DNA from 3 places in the Porticoccus sp. GXU_MW_L64 genome. Region 3 is predicted to be linked to each of the others. Evidence: predicted binding sites of a transcription regulator. Region 3 holds the regulator's gene; each other region holds the start of a gene.

Region 1 (5,184 bases), on a different contig from region 3:
GCAAAATGGTGCCGGAGACATCCGCCTGAAATGCCTGCAGGCGCAGCCCCTCGTTATTCACCACAAAGCCATCCCGGTCCAGGCCAAACTGCCCCGCCCGGGAAAACACTTCGGAACCGCCATCGTTGAGAATAAAGAAGCCGTTGCCGTTGATGGCCACATCCAGGGAGTTTTCCGTAAAGCTGATATTGCCCTGGGTAAACTGCTGACTGACCGCACTCAAACTGACACCGCGGCCAATGGCGTTGGAGCCGGAGCCCAGCAAGCCGGTGGCGAACAGGTCGGCAAATTCCGCCCGCGATGTTTTAAAGCCCGTAGTGGCACTGTTGGCGATATTGTTGCCAATCACCCCCAGCTCTGCGGACGCACTTTGTAAACCGGATACTGCGGTATCAAATGCCATGGTTATTCTCCTGATGGTTTTGTTCTGTTTTAGCTTTTGTCATCCTGAGCGCAGCGAAGGATCTCGTACTTCGAACAAATATTGAGATTCTTCGCTGCGCTCAGAATGACAATGAGCGCATTAATAAAATTCGCGAATTTCTGACAGCCTCATGGTGGCACCGCCTTCCAGATTGAGTATTGGGTCGCCGCTGCCACTCAGGGAAACACTGTCGATGCTCACCCGGGTAAACGCGGGCACTGCCGCGGCCTGACCGTTGATATTGGCGGTCGCCGTCACCTGGTAAGGCCCCGGCGCAACCGCATCGCCATCCAGATTGGTGCCATCCCAGGCGAACGGCACCGCGCCGCCAGACTGAGGCCCCAGAGGTATCTGAGCGACCAGGTTACCCGCCAGGTCCGCCACTTCAACAGTCAAACCATTGACCGCTGTGGGCAGCTCTACCACACCGCCAAAATCCCCCCCCTGAGCCAGGGGAGCGATATTGGTGTTGGCGGTAACATCGCGCCCCACCAAAGACGCGGCCTGCAAACCCTGGTTGGACGACAGCGAATTCACCAGGCCACCCACAGAATTATTTAATTCATCGATGCCGGACACAGTGCCAAACTGGGCAATCTGGGCCAGGAATTGACTGCTGTCCTGAGGGTTGGTGGGGTCCTGATTTTCCAGCTGTGCCACCATCAGGCTGAGAAATTCCTCTACCCCCAGATCATTGGGGTCGTTGCTGCCCTGCTGACGGGCGCCAGCCAGCTGCTCCGCCGTGGAAAGGCCTGAGATACTGCTAAACGGGTTTTCTAACTGCATGGCTCACTCCTTCCTATCGGCCAATATTGAGTGTCTGAATCAACAGCTGCCGAGCGGTTTTCATCGCCTCTACGCTGTTCTGATAAGAGCGGGACGCGGAAATCATATTGGCCATTTCCGCCACCGGGTTCACATTGGAAAAGTAGATATAACCACTGTCATCCGCCATGGGATGTCCCGGCGAAAACTGGCTCACCGGGGCGGCCTCTGTGGTGACCACCTCCGACACCCGCACTCCGGCCACCGAGTCGTTAAAAGCATCGCGCATCACCGTGGAAAACACCGGCTGACGAGCGCGATACGCCTGCTCCGCAGAGGAGCTCACCACCCCCGCATTAGCGATATTGCTGGCCACCGTATTTAGCCGCACCGACTGGGCCTGCAACGCAGAACTGGATACATCCATTACATTAAATAAACTCATGCTCTCTCCTGGTTCTCACCTCTATTCGCCTCTGAGGGCCAACATCAACCCCCTGATGGAGCCGTTGAGAAAATTCAAACTGGCCTGGTAGCGCAACGCGTTTTCGCCAAACTGAGCCTGCTCCACCTGAGTTTCCACGGTGTTGCCATCCAGCGACGCCTGGTTGGGAATGCGATAAATCAACTCACCATTGCTTCCCGCGCCTGCACTGCCAAAGTGACGTTCGCTGGTGGTGCGCAAGGTAGAGCCACCCTGCACCTGAGCCATCACCTCACGAAAATTGATGTCTCTGGCCTTGTATCCCGGAGTGTCGGCATTGGCCAGATTGGACGCCAAAATTTCGGCGCGCCGCCCACGAACCGCGATGGCCTGAGCGTGTAAATCCAGAGCGTTATTAATCCAGCTTGGCATGGCCGTTTCTCGTTGCGTTGTGCATTCACAAGAGAGTTAGCAAAGCCCGTGCCAAAATATTTTTATCTATTTTTCAACAAGTTAAGAACCAACCGGCAGACAAGAAGGCGGGAAGCGGCAACCTCTGTCCGCCGTTTTGCCGCCCGTCGAAGCGGATTATTTGAAGCCATCGGTCATGGCGGCACACTAATTGCTACGAATCCTCTGGATAGGAGAACCCGTCAATGACCAAACACTATTTGCTCGTTTTGCTGCTGATCGGCTGCGCCGGAATACAGGTGGCACAGGCTGGCGACAACCAGTCACACACCAGTATTCGCGCAGCGGTAAAAAACTACCTGCTGCAACAGCCGCAAATACAGCATTTCAGTTCCGTCAATGTGGCAACTGGCAAGCTGGACAAACGCCTGAAACTGGAACAGTGCGGGGACTCACTGCAGATATTTATGCCTCCCGGTGGCAAACTGATCGGCAAAAGTACCGTGGGTGTGCGCTGCACCGGCCCTTCACCCTGGACCCTGTACGTGCCGGTAACGGTAATGGCCTATGCGGAGGTAGCCACCGCCAACCATCCGCTGCAAAGAGGTGCACTGCTCACCGGGGATGACTTCACCATGGTAGAGCAGGCATTGCACCAGATTCCCGCCGGTTATATGGAGCACTACGAGGAACTGGTGGGCAAAGAGCTGACACGCACCGTATCTGCCGGCAAAACCCTCACCCGCAACATGCTAAAATCCCCCACCTTGATAAAGCGCGGCCAGCAGGTGACATTGATTGCCCAACAGCGCAATTTTGAAGTACGAATGAACGGCAAAGCCCTGGCCAATGGTGCCGTTGGAGACCGGATTCGGGTGCAGAACCTCAGCTCAAAGAAAATCGTTGAAGGCACCATCGACAAAACAGGCGCCGTTGTGGTGGATTAACTTTCCCCGTCATCGCGAAGAAGCGCAGCGACTGCGGCGATCTCCAAGCAAATATGCTGGAGTAACGGATTCAGGGATAATGAGTCAGACGGGTAACATTTCAAGATAAACGGGGCGTTTTCAAGGTTTTTAGCCTAAAGTTTTCCCCCAGAATGCCGCCATCAAGGGGCAGACCTGAAAATTTCGTGGAGCAGTCCTATGGACTCAGATATCAAACAACTCAGACCCGGCAATATACCGGCACCGGCGTCAAGAGTACCATCCCAGGCCAAAGGCCCGGAAAACGCCAACGACAACAGCGTTCACGGGCGCAACCAGGCAGATGCCCCGGCCGCCAGTGACACCGTGACCGTGACCAACCAGGCCGCCCGCCTGCAAGAGCTGGAGCAAAGCCTGGCCAATACCCCCGTGGTAGACAGCGCCCGTGTTGCCGAGCTGCGCGAAGCCATCGCCAGCGGCAGCTATCAGCCCGACCCGCAGCGCATTGCCGACAAACTCAGTCAACTGGAAAGGAAACTGCTGTAAGTAATGACAGCCACTGACCTGCAACAACAATTGCAACAACAATTGCATCAGGAATGGGAACTTACCCAGGCGCTGCAACAGTGCCTGGGCAAAGAGCGGGAAGCTCTGCAACAGCAAGACACGGAAGGCCTGGTTGATAACGCCAACCACAAAAGTCAGTTGGTGCAACAGTTAGAAGCTGCCGCCCGGCTGCGGGAAACACTGCTCACCCAGGCGGGATATAGCGCCGACCGCGATGGCATGCAACAGCTGCTGGCAGCCAGCAGCAATGCGCAACTTGAAAACACCTGGCAAAACCTCAGCAGCGCTGCCGAGCAATGCCGGGAAGAAAATCGCCAACTGGGTATGCTGATTCAACGGGAACAGGGCAGCATTCGCCAGGCCCAACACATTCTGCAACGGGGCACCCCCGCCGAAAACCACTCCTACGATGCCAGCGGCCAAAGTGCCGGTAGCAGCGCACAGAGCCGTAATCTGGCCAAGGCCTGACGGCTTACTGCCATATTCAGACCCCCTGCCATACTGGACGAGATTGCCGCGGTCGCTTCGCTCACTCGCAATGACGGAGGGAGGAGGATATTTCCCGTCATCGCGAGGAGCGTAGCGACGCGGCGATCTCCATACGGTTACTACCGCACTTTTCAAACCCTCTGCCACTCTGGTCGAGATTGCCGCGGCCCGCGGCCTCGCAATGGTGGAAGGGGTGGTGGTATCTCCCGTCAGCCAATCAACCGCAACAACTGGGGCCGGTTTCTCACCAAATCGGCGATGGAGTATTGATCGAGACTTTTCAGAAAGGCATGGGATGCTTCATTGAGCACCCCTTTTAGCAGGCAGGCAGGCCGGAGCGGGCAGGTTTCCTTTTCGCAGTCGATAATATCCAGCGACTGCTCCATGGCCCGCACCACATCACCAACAATGATATTTTCCGGCGCCTCAGCCAGCGCAATGCCGCCACCGCGCCCCTGTGTGGAATCAATAAATCCAAGGGTGGCCAGTTGATGAACCACTTTTACCAAATGGTTGCGGGATACCTGGTAGCGCTCTGCTATGCGCTTGATGGTATCGCGCTTATTGTCATGGAGAGCCAAGTACATAATGACCCGCAATGACAGGTCGGTGTATTTCGTCAATTGCATTTAATCGGCCGATTATCTGCTTTGTCAGCGTTAGTGGTGTTAGTGGCGCTACCGGAAAAAACCGGTATCAACCAGGTAATAATCAGCGTTATTCCCACTACAAAACAGCCTTGTCCAAGGAACACCTGATCGCTCAGCAAATAATTATTGCACAACCGCTGTGGGGAAATCAGGTAAATCCAACCCAGCCGGAACAACATGGTAAGAAACTCTATTTTCACCACCGCTCGCGCCACCACATGCATCTGTGGCCAACTCAACGCCAGAGGAATACCCACCGCCACCACCAATGACAGGTATTTCGCCCAGGCAACCAGGGGGGAACCAAGGGATGCGTCCAGCCACCGGGGAATCATCCAGAACGCCAGCACAAAACTGGCGACCAATACACCATTGATGCCACCGGCATTCACCCGCAACAGGACGGCGCGCACCGGCAGGCTCAACCGGCGCCCGATCATAAATCCGATAAACACCAACAGGGGGATTTCTACCAGCACATGGGTGAACAGGCGAGATTCCAGCCAGCTTGCCAGCAGGGGGAAAAGC
Region 2 (5,184 bases), on a different contig from region 3:
ATAGTCGTGGTTATCACACATTTCTGCTGGATGGCGATAATGTACGTCACGGTCTGTGCAAAGACCTCACCATGAGCGATGATGACAGGACTGAAAACATCCGCCGCATTGCTGAAGTCGCCAAGTTAATGACCGAAGCCGGGCTTATAGTGATGACCGCCTTCATCTCCCCATTCACCAAAGACCGGAATATCGCCAGAGAATTGTTTACTGAAGGGGAGTTCATAGAGGTCTTTGTGGACACGCCGCTAGAAGTTTGCGAAAAACGCGACCCCAAAGGTCTTTATAAAAAGGCTCGAGCCGGAATAATTACCAACTTTACGGGCGTTGACTCTGAGTATCAGCACCCATCCGCCCCTGAAATTCACCTAAAAACAGAAAGTGCTGGCATAGAAAGTTTAACCGAGTCCATTTTGAAGCATTTGAAGTACTAATCCCTTACCTTCAATAGAAACAGAGTCAGGCATCGTAGAATTAAAGCGGCCGCGCGACATTGCAGTATATACTTAGCCACTAACTTTTGATCAGGCCGACTAAGCTCTGTCACATTACAGCTTTCACAGGGAAAAGACATGAAAAGCACTAACACACTGATATTAAAAATATTTTTGCCTCTCCTAGCCATCGGATTATACGGCTGCAAAAGCGACGAAGAAAAAGCCACAGAGTACCTTGAAAGCGCCCAGTCCTATTTCGACAAAGCCGACTATCGCGCAGCGGATATCGAGTTGCGTAACGCCACCAAGCATCAAGACTCCCTGGTGGCAGCCCACTACCTGCAATCACAAGTGGCAGCTGAGCTAAAAGATTGGCAAGGATTTCAAATCGCACTGCAAAAGGTCGTACTGCACGATGGCCAGCACCTTGAAGCCAACACAAGGCTTGCCGAGCTGTACCTGTCTTTAAATCAACTGGATAAAGCCGAAAGTCACCTTGAGGCCGCGTCAAAAGCAGGCTTGCAGCTGCTCAAATACCACCTGATGAAGGGCACCATCCATGCCAAGCGCAACGACAAAGAGAACGCTTATGCTGAAGTGAGCAAAAGCCTGGCAATTGACACTTCATCACCAGAGGCAATTCTGCTTCACAGTTCTCTACTACTCTCAGATGGCCTATATCCACCAGCAATGGAAGGCATTGAACGTGTTCTTGCCAAGCACCCTGAAAACGAGCCTGCTTACCACCTGCGTTCCCGGGCCCATATGTCTAAAGGCGAACTCAAGCCCGCCAGGGCAGACCTTGCCAAACTGGTGGCACTATCCCCCAACAACCTTCAATATCGCCTGTCGCTCGCCGCACTACTGGCCAGAATGAAGAACCAACAAGAAGCAGAACAAACACTCAGAAAGGCAGTCACCGAGTTACCCGAAAGCACCCCTGCAAAACTGGCCCTTATCAGCCATCTCAGCCAGGAATCCAAAGAACAAGAAGCCCTAAAACTACTGGATACTTACCTTGCCGCCAAACCAGAGCCTACCCTACAACTGGCACAAGCCGAACTATTTAACAAAACAGGGCAAACCGACAAGGCATCGGAAGTTTACAAATCGGTAGAACAATCCGAGAGCACCCCTGCCCGCCTGGCGGCCCAAAACAAGCTGGCTCAAATCGCCATCAGGGATCAGCGCATTGAGGACTCACTATCCTTGGTTGACTCTGTGCTGGAAGCCAACCCTAACGATCCGGAAGCACTACTCAACAAGGGCTTAATTCAACTTTGGAAAGGCGAAAATAACGGTGCTATCGCAGACCTTTCAAAAGTTCTGCAAATGGCACCCAACTCACAACCAGCACTGCTCATACTGGCCAGAGCCTACCTTGCCGAAAGGGATATAGACCAAGCCAGCCAACAGCTATCGACCCTCATAAACATTAACCCAGCCAATACCGAAGGCAGCACACTTTATGCCCAAGTGTTACAAAGCCAGGGCAAAACCAAACAGGCCATTACCCTACTGGAAAAACACAATCAAGTCAGCCAGCCAACACTCCAGATTAACAGGCTGTTAACTCGCCTGTACCTGGCAAACAAACAAGAAAAGCAGGCTATTGTACTGGCGAAACAAGTGTCACAAGAAAGCGGTGACCTCAACTTTGCCGTACTAATCGAATCTGCCGCGCTCCAAGCGCAGGGCAAACACGCCCAAAGCAACAAAGGCCTCAAAAAGTTGCTGGATAATGCAGAGTACCAAAAAGAAGCTCTCTTCAAGCTCGTTTTTAACAACCGCCAACTTGGCCGCGAAAAAGAAAGTTATGCTCTACTCCAGACTATAATCGACAATAACCCTGAAAACGCATTTGCGGCAGAGCTATTGGCTAACCAATACTTGCAAGCCAAGCTATACACGGAGTTGGACAACCTGATATCACAAAGGCTTCTCAGCAACCCATCTTGGCGCTTTGGCCATCACACACTCGCACAATCCCAGCTACAGCAGAAAAACTGGCAAGCCCTTCAACAAACCTGCCAGAACGCTATTGCAAATTCCACGTCAGAAGCCGACACGCTGAAATTCCACATGATGCTGGCCAGCGCGCAACTGCGAAACGACCAAGCCAGCGATGCGGAAAACACATATCGCAAGGTACTGGAAATCAACCCCGGCATAGACGATGCGGCCAACAACCTCGCCTTCCTGCTCAGCCAAAATAGTCCCAAAGGCAGCCACAGGCTGGAAGAAGCCTACAATATTGCCGCACGATTTAACTCCTCAAGCAAACCTTCTTATCGAGACACACTGGGCTGGATATACTACCAGCGCGGTGAATACAAACGTGCGTTGGGGCTGCTGGAAAGCGCGGCAAAAGATGCCCCCAAAGATGCTTCCATACGCTATCACTTGGGAGCGACTTATGCGGAACTGGAGATGGTGGAATCTGCCAAGAATACACTTAAGCAAGCAACCTTACTCCTTGAGAAAACACAACAGCCAGAGCTGGCAGAGGCCAGGAGCTTACTGGAAAGCTTAAATGGACAGTAACACTCCAATACCAAACCATGTCGAAAAACCCTACACCTTATAAAAAATCACCTTAAAGGGATGTCTAACATACTGAAAATAAAACAATAAAAATAATGGCACGGTATATGCTTTCAACTAACAGTTAGCAAAGTATCAACCATTAAAAATCAAGGACAAGACATGAAAATCAAGAAGAGTATCTCCCAAGTGCTTTTAGCACTTTGCGGCCTTACACTTGCCTACTCCGCAAACGCCAATCTTATTGTAAATGGCGATTTTGAGACACCCGTTGTATCCGATGGCGGCGGCATTGGTGGCGGCTCCTTTTGGCGCTATTACAACGCCGGCGATGTTGGCGATTGGGATGGCAGCAATATAGAAATTTGGGATGAAACCAATTCATATGGTATTGGTGCCTACAAAAATAATCAGTTTATTGAGCTGAACTCTCACGGCGAACCCGCCCCCTTCTCAATATTTCAGGACATTGCCACCAACATAGGCCAAGAGTACAGCTTCACATTTGCTTATCGAGCCAGAGTAAGAAGTGCCGATGAACGTTTTCGCGCAACAGTTGCTGGCATAGATGATATGAACGTTGAAGGCGTAGCCCTTCTCGACTCAACACTAAGTGACCACATAGTTAGTGAGTGGTTCGTGTATTCTGCAAACTTTATCGCCGATTCCGACCGGACCAGAATTACGTTCACCAGCATCAGTCCAAACAGCACCTTGGGCAACTTTATTGACGATGTAAAAGTGGCCTCCGTGCCTGAACCTGGCACATTAGCACTGCTAGGCCTTGGCCTAATTGGACTTGGTTTTGCCCGAAGAAAACAAACTTCTTAATAAAACCTCGCGTCAGGCGATTTGCGTAACCCCCTGCAGCGAAAGCTGCAGGGGGTTTTTATTCATAATCCCAAGCCTCTTAGATGTCGAAAAAAACTACAGCAAAAATACACCCCTCTCATTAAAATTACGCAATCAATTGAAAAACATAGGGATTTAATTTTGGCCCGATATATGCTTTAAGATCGAGGCAAGGCTTGGAACAGTAATTTGAGCATACAGAGGAGCTTAAATCGTGAAAGGAATAAAACTAACCTTAGCTACACTTGCGATGACAATGGCATCATCAGCATTTGCAGCCATAACGTTTGACTTTAGCGAACGAATCAGTAGATCCAGTGACAACTCGTTGACTTTTGAAAGTACCGACGGCAACTACTCACTAGAGGCTTCAGGCTGGTCGATAAAACCAGACTATTCAGTCATACAGACAAATATAGCTTCAAGCTATTATGGTTTGTTTATAGAAAATGGCCCCAACGATAGCTCACACGAAATAGACGGCTATGGCTATAAAGATTACGCACTCCTGAACTTTTTAGGAAATGCTGTAAAGATTATTTCTGCCACATTCAGCTATGTTGACAGAGATGGAAGTGACGATTTCAATCTATTAGTAGATGGAGTGCAAACTCTTGACGACATCCCGCTAGCCGGTGACTTCTATTCCACCTCCTATGATTTTTCACCACAATTTACTGGGACAACTTTTGGGTTTCTTGCAGACTGGAAGGACGACGACTTTAAACTCAGAAGTGTTACTGTTGAGTATGTTTCAGTTCCAGAGCCTGCCTCGATCACCCTACTGGGCCTTGGCTTAATCGCCCTAGTATTTATCCGCCGCAGAAAAGCTCAATCCTGAAGCCTTTGATTTTGCTGCACAAAGCAAAGCCCTTGCAATTATGTATTGCGAGGGCTTTTCCTTTTCAACATTCAATCAGTGCCCAACCGAAATATCATATTTTTTCACTAAGTCGTAAAAACTGGTTCGGGCAATACCAAGTAACTTGGCCGCATCGCTGATATTGTTATCAGACATGGACAAGGCCTGAACAATCGCTCCTTTTTCTGCATCCTTGCGAACCTCACGCAGATTCAATGAAATCTTATTACCACCTTCATCCAGCCCCAAGTCGTCCACGGTAATCTGGCTGCTCTCCGCCATAATCACTGCCCGCTTGATCTTGTTTTCCATCTCTCGAATATTCCCAGGCCACTGATGACATTCAATAGCGTTGGTTGCTGATGTGTCAAAGCCTTTGATCTTACTGCCACTTTTCTGTCCATACAGGGAAAGGAAGTGCCGAGCCAGCAGGATTTTGTCCCCCTGCCTGTCTCGCAACGGGGGAATATCCACCACCACCTCACAAAT
Region 3 (5,184 bases):
CCAGCATATGAGCCACGTCCACTTGCCGCTCAAGAAATTCGATCACGTCGCTGTCGTTGCCGGTAAGTGCTCTCAGTTCCGGCTTCCAGTAGGGGTTTGGCAGGCAGCGCACGTCAAACACAAAATCCACATCCGCCGGGACGCCGCGTTTGAAGCCAAACGACTGGAACAGGATGGCCATATCGCCCTGGCTGTCGGGCACCACCTGCTTTTTGATCAGGTCACGCAGCTGGTGCAGGGTCATGGCACTGGTATCGACGGAGCGAGTGGCGATGGACGCTACCGGTTCCAGCAGTTTGCGTTCCAGTTTGATGGCTTCTTTCAGTGCCAGGTTGTCGGAGCTGAGCGGGTGCTTGCGGCGGGTTTCGCTAAAGCGCTGCAGCAATATCGGGGTGCGGGCGTCGAGAAAAATCACTTCGTGGCTGACGCCGCTGTTTTTCAGTTGTTCCAGAATCTGTGGCAGTTGGGTAAAGTCGCCCAGCAGATTGCGGGCGTCTATGCCCACGGCGATTTTGTGGTCGCTGTGATTTCCCGATGCCTGGTATTGTTGAAACAGCGGCGGCAGCAATTCCGCGGGCAAGTTGTCGATGCAGGTAAATCCCACGTCTTCCAGCACGTGCAGCGCGGTACTTTTACCGGAGCCGGAGCGTCCGCTGATCACTACCAGTCTCATTAATCTTTCCCTAAGTCTTTGCAGTCATTGCGAGGGAGCGCAGCGACCGCGGCAATCTCCATCAAGTCACTACCTTGCTGGCCGAGATTGCCGCGCTGCCTGCGGCTCCTCGCAATGACGGTTAGCATGATCGTATGGCGCTGTTATACAGCGTCCGATTATCCGTTGCCTCGCGCAGCTGCTCCCGCCGCTGCGGGTTTTGCATCAATTCAGCGATGCTCGCCAGGGTGTTGAGGTGTTCGTCGTTGGCCTGGTTGTCGCCATCGTCTTTGGGCACAATCAGGGCGAATACCAAATCCACCGGCTGGCCGTCTATGGCGTCGAAATCGACGCTTTTTTGTAACCGCAGCATTACGCCAACTGCTTTATCAATGCCCTCAATACGGCAGTGGGGGATGGCCACGCCTTCGCCAATGCCGGTGCTGCCAAGGCGCTCGCGGGCCAGCAGTTGTTCGTACAGTGCCGCGCTGTCGGCTGCCGGGTTGAGCTGTGCCAAAAAGTTGGCCAGGTATTCCAGAACCCGTTTTTTACTGCTGCCGGGGGCGCAACAGTTGGTGTGTTCCGGGGTGAGTATCTCAGAAATTTGCATAACGATTATGACAGTACAACGGCAGAGTTATCGTCCGCGTTGTTTTTCCTTGTGTTTGATCAGTTGCCGGTCGAGTTTGTCGATCAGGGTGTCGATGGCGGCGTAGAGGTCGTCGTGTTCACTGTCGGCAAAAAATTCGCCGCCGCTGACGTGTACGGTGGCTTCCGCTTTTTGCACCAGTTTTTCCACGGAGAGAATGACGTTGGTGCTGGTGATTTTGTCGTTGTGCCGCTGCAGGCGGTCGAGTTTGCTGATGACGTAGTTGCGCAGGGGTTCGGTAACTTCCACATGGTGCCCGCTGATGTTCAATTGCATGGTGCGCTCCTCTACTTGGTTGTGGGAATTGGCATTATTTGATGCGGTATTTTTTGCGTTCGCTGGACGAGGGGATGTTCAGGCTTTCCCGGTATTTGGCCACGGTGCGGCGAGCCACCTGTATGCCCTGTTCGTCGAGGATGGCCGCCAGTTTGTTGTCGCTCAGAGGCTTGGCGGGGTTTTCTTCATCGATCAGTTTTTTCAGCATGGCGCGTATGGCGGTGGACGAACACTGGCCGCCGCCAGCGGTGCTGACATGGCTGGAGAAAAAATACTTCAGTTCGTACATGCCTCGCGGGGTGTCGATAAATTTTTGCGTGGTCACCCGTGAGATTGTGGATTCGTGCAGTTCCAGTCGCTCGGCGACATCGGCCAGTACCATGGGTTTCATGGCCTCTGGCCCCTGGTCGAGAAAGGCCTGTTGCATTTCTACAATACAGGCGGCTACTCGCAGCAGGGTGTCGTTGCGGCTTTGCAGGCTGCGCAGGAATACTCGCGCTTCTTGCAAGTTGTCACGCAGAAAACGGTTTTGCTCGCTGCTGTCGGCGCGGCGAATCAGTTGCGCGTAGCTTTGGTTAATGCGCAGGGCCGGCGCGATGTCGTTGTTGAGGGTGACTTGCCAGCGGTCGTCTTTTTTGTCCACTTTGACGTCTGGCGCGGTGTACTGCACATCACCGCTGCGCACCAGGTCGCCGGGGCGAGGCGATAATGCCTGTATCAAAGTGGTTGCGGCGGCGATGGTTTCCGGGGTCATGCCGGTGAGTTTTTGTATTTGCTTGCTGTCGCGGCTGGCCAGTTGTTCCAGGTGGGATTCTGCCAGGGTTTTGGCTTCTGCCAGAAAGGGTGTTTCTTCCGGCAGCTGGCGCAGTTGAATCAGCAGACAGTCGCTCAAGCTGGTGGCGGCAACGCCCACCGGGTCGAAGGTCTGGATGCGGCGCAGCACCGCCATCACTTCATCCAGTTCCAGTTGTTCTTCTTGCGGCTGGTCGGGGTCTGCCGGACTTTCATCAAGCAAACTTTGCCAAATATCCTCGACAGGCAGGCTCAGAAAACCGTCGTCGCCAATGGCGTCGATAATGGCGGAGGCGATTACCTGGTCGCTGTCGGACATGGGGGTGAGGTTGAGCTGCCACAGCAGGTGGTCTTGCAGGGAATCCGTTACGGCCTGAAAGGTGTCAAAGTCACGGCTTTCACCAACGCTGCTGGACTGCTTTGTCGGGCTGGCAATGGAGGCGGTTTCGTACAGGTCGTCCCAACTGGCGTCGACGGGTAGTTCATCGGGAATTTTGTTGTCCCAGTCGTCGTTGGGGCCATTAATTTCTGCATCCGCTGGCTCGGATGTGGAGTCTGCACTGCTTTGCGGCTCGCTGTTGTCGGCGGGGGTGCTTTCGTCGGGCTTTTTACGATCTTCTTCTTCCGCCAGTTCCAGCAGCGGGTTGTCGTACAGGGCTTGCTGAATTTCCTGTTGCAAGTCCAACGACGACAGCTGCAGCAAGCGGATGGCTTGTTGCAGTTGTGGCGTCATGGTCAGGTGCTGACCAATTTTTAATTGCAGGCTTGGCTTCATAGAGTGTTATTGGTTGCAGTCGCCATTTTTTTATAACTCAAAGTTCTCACCCAGATAAGTATCACGCACCTGTTGGTTTTTGAGTACATCATCCGCGCTGCCCTCGGCGATAACGTGGCCTTCGCCAACGATGTAGGCGTGGTGGCAGATATCCAGGGTTTCGCGCACGTTGTGGTCGGTAATCAGTACGCCGATGCCCTTGTCGCGCAGGTGGCGAATAATCTGTTTGATGTCGTTGACCGAGATCGGGTCTACCCCGGCAAAGGGTTCGTCCAGCAGAATAAATTGCGGCTCGGTAGCCAGTGCCCGGGCAATCTCCACCCGGCGGCGTTCACCACCGGACAGACTCATTCCCAGGCTGTCGCGAATGTGGCTGATATGGAATTCCTGCAGCAGTTCTTCGAGTTTCGCCTGGCGCTGTTTGCGGTTGAGGTCACGGCGGGTTTCCAGAATGCCCATGATATTGTTCTGCACACTGAGGCGACGAAAAATGGACGCTTCCTGAGGCAGGTAGCCCAAACCCTTGCGGGCGCGGCCGTGCATGGGCAGGTGGGTGACGTTTTCGCTATCGATCCGTATTTCGCCGCCGCCCAGGGGAACCAGGCCGACAATCATGTAAAAGCAGGTGGTTTTGCCCGCCCCGTTGGGCCCCAGCAGGCCGACAATCTGGCCGCTGCTCACGGTCATGGATACGTCTTTGACGACGGCGCGGCGCTTGTAGGATTTGGCCAGGTGGCGAGCTTCAAGGGTCGCCATCAGGGGCGTTCCTCTTTGGCTTCGCTGGGCACTGCCGGTGGCAGTACGGTGGTGCCCCCTTCTACCGTCCAGGTTTCGGTATCAATGTTGTAGGTGATGGTGTCGCCCTGGGTAAAGGAACCGTCCTGTTTGGTAATGACGGCGTCTTTGGACAGTTTCAGCTTGCCGCTGCTGCGGTCGAAATACAGTTCTTGCGCCTGGCCGGTGACCAGACCGTAGTCTTCGGTGGTGAGGCGAAACGAGGCGGGTTTGCCGGTGCAGTTGATGGTTTGCTGATTGATTTGCGCCACCACTTTGTCGGCCTTCAGTTGCAGAGAACCCTGGGTAATCTGCACATCGCCGCTGTACACCAGATTGCCGTTGGTGTCACCGGAGTTGCGTTCAGACTTGATTTGCAGTGGTTGCAGGCGATCTTCCGGCAGCGCCAGAGCGGTTTGCCCTAATGGAGCAATAATGGCCAAAAAGAGCAGGCAATTGCGCAGAAATTTACTTGTCGGTGTCGGGTGGAGCAGTGGCATCCAGCTGTCCTTTTACGCGAGAGTGTAGTTGATATTCGCCGGTTTTCAGGTTGGCCTTGAAGCCCACACCGGATGTCTGGGCACCGGGCAGGGTTATTGTAACGTCTTTGTCGCTTTCCGCGACTTGTTTCTCGGGCAGAAAAAGCAGCTGCGGGGTGTTCAGGGTAATCACACGCTGTTCCTGGAAATGTTGGCCTACCACGTTATTGGTGAGCTGAATGCTCTCACCGTTTTTCTCTACCAGGCCGTTTTCCGCCGATATATTCCAGGGTGGGGAATCGCTCTGGTAGGAGGTGATGTTGGGCATTTCCAGCACAAAGCGCTGGGCCTCGGTAAAGTGTTCGCTGCGCTTTGACGTGAGCCGGTAGGTGAGTTCGCCCTGTTCGCTGAATTGACGGGTGTCGGTGTCCAGCATGTAGACATTGGCTTTGGGAACGTCGGCAGTGGTTGGAGTCGGCTTGAAAAAACTCTCCGGGGGCGAGATCCAGAACTGGCGAAAATTCCATCCCAGGGCGGCAATAACGGCGAATATCAGCAGCGGGCGCAGCACTATAGATAGTCCTCAAGAGTTGCCTGCAGTTTGCCCTGGGCGCTGAGAATCAATTCCGCCACTTCACGGATGGCGCCTGCGCCACCGGGAGTGCGGGTTTGCCACAGGGCATGCTCGGCGACAAAGTGGTTGGCGTTGGCCACGGCAACCCCCAATCCCACCCGGCGGATCACCGCTACATCCGGCAGATCGTCGCCTACGTGGGCAATTTCTTCC

What was found. The regulator sigma-54, encoded in region 3, starts transcription at its own class of promoters, with help from an activator protein. The targets are predictions, from matches to a motif close to TGGCACANNNNTTGCNNT.
Region 1: the regulator sigma-54 is predicted to act here: its motif matches at 2,225-2,242, upstream of flgA (flagellar basal body P-ring formation chaperone FlgA).
Region 2: the regulator sigma-54 is predicted to act here: its motif matches at 3,078-3,095, upstream of ACVBEJ_RS11235 (PEP-CTERM sorting domain-containing protein).

The regions. Positions count from the first base shown of each region.
Region 1 is NZ_JBRKJK010000011.1:72,715-77,898, forward strand. Features, by position in the region: gene flgE (flagellar hook protein FlgE) at 1-403, opposite strand, end outside; gene ACVBEJ_RS10415 (flagellar hook assembly protein FlgD) at 524-1,210, opposite strand; gene flgC (flagellar basal body rod protein FlgC) at 1,224-1,634, opposite strand; gene flgB (flagellar basal body rod protein FlgB) at 1,656-2,045, opposite strand; gene flgA (flagellar basal body P-ring formation chaperone FlgA) at 2,270-2,971, shown strand; gene flgM (flagellar biosynthesis anti-sigma factor FlgM) at 3,170-3,496, shown strand; gene ACVBEJ_RS10440 (flagella synthesis protein FlgN) at 3,500-3,985, shown strand; gene ACVBEJ_RS10445 (Rrf2 family transcriptional regulator) at 4,216-4,635, opposite strand; gene ACVBEJ_RS10450 (hypothetical protein) at 4,626-5,184, opposite strand, start outside.
Region 2 is NZ_JBRKJK010000012.1:89,225-94,408, forward strand. Features, by position in the region: gene cysN (sulfate adenylyltransferase subunit CysN) at 1-434, shown strand, start outside; gene ACVBEJ_RS11230 (tetratricopeptide repeat protein) at 573-2,981, shown strand; gene ACVBEJ_RS11235 (PEP-CTERM sorting domain-containing protein) at 3,144-3,812, shown strand; gene ACVBEJ_RS11240 (PEP-CTERM sorting domain-containing protein) at 4,048-4,674, shown strand; gene prsR (PEP-CTERM-box response regulator transcription factor) at 4,750-5,184, opposite strand, start outside.
Region 3 is NZ_JBRKJK010000008.1:150,766-155,949, forward strand. Features, by position in the region: gene rapZ (RNase adapter RapZ) at 1-673, opposite strand, end outside; gene ACVBEJ_RS08365 (PTS sugar transporter subunit IIA) at 795-1,262, opposite strand; gene hpf (ribosome hibernation-promoting factor, HPF/YfiA family) at 1,290-1,577, opposite strand; gene ACVBEJ_RS08375 (RNA polymerase factor sigma-54) at 1,612-3,144, opposite strand; gene lptB (LPS export ABC transporter ATP-binding protein) at 3,175-3,900, opposite strand; gene lptA (lipopolysaccharide transport periplasmic protein LptA) at 3,900-4,418, opposite strand; gene lptC (LPS export ABC transporter periplasmic protein LptC) at 4,387-4,968, opposite strand; gene ACVBEJ_RS08395 (KdsC family phosphatase) at 4,968-5,184, opposite strand, start outside.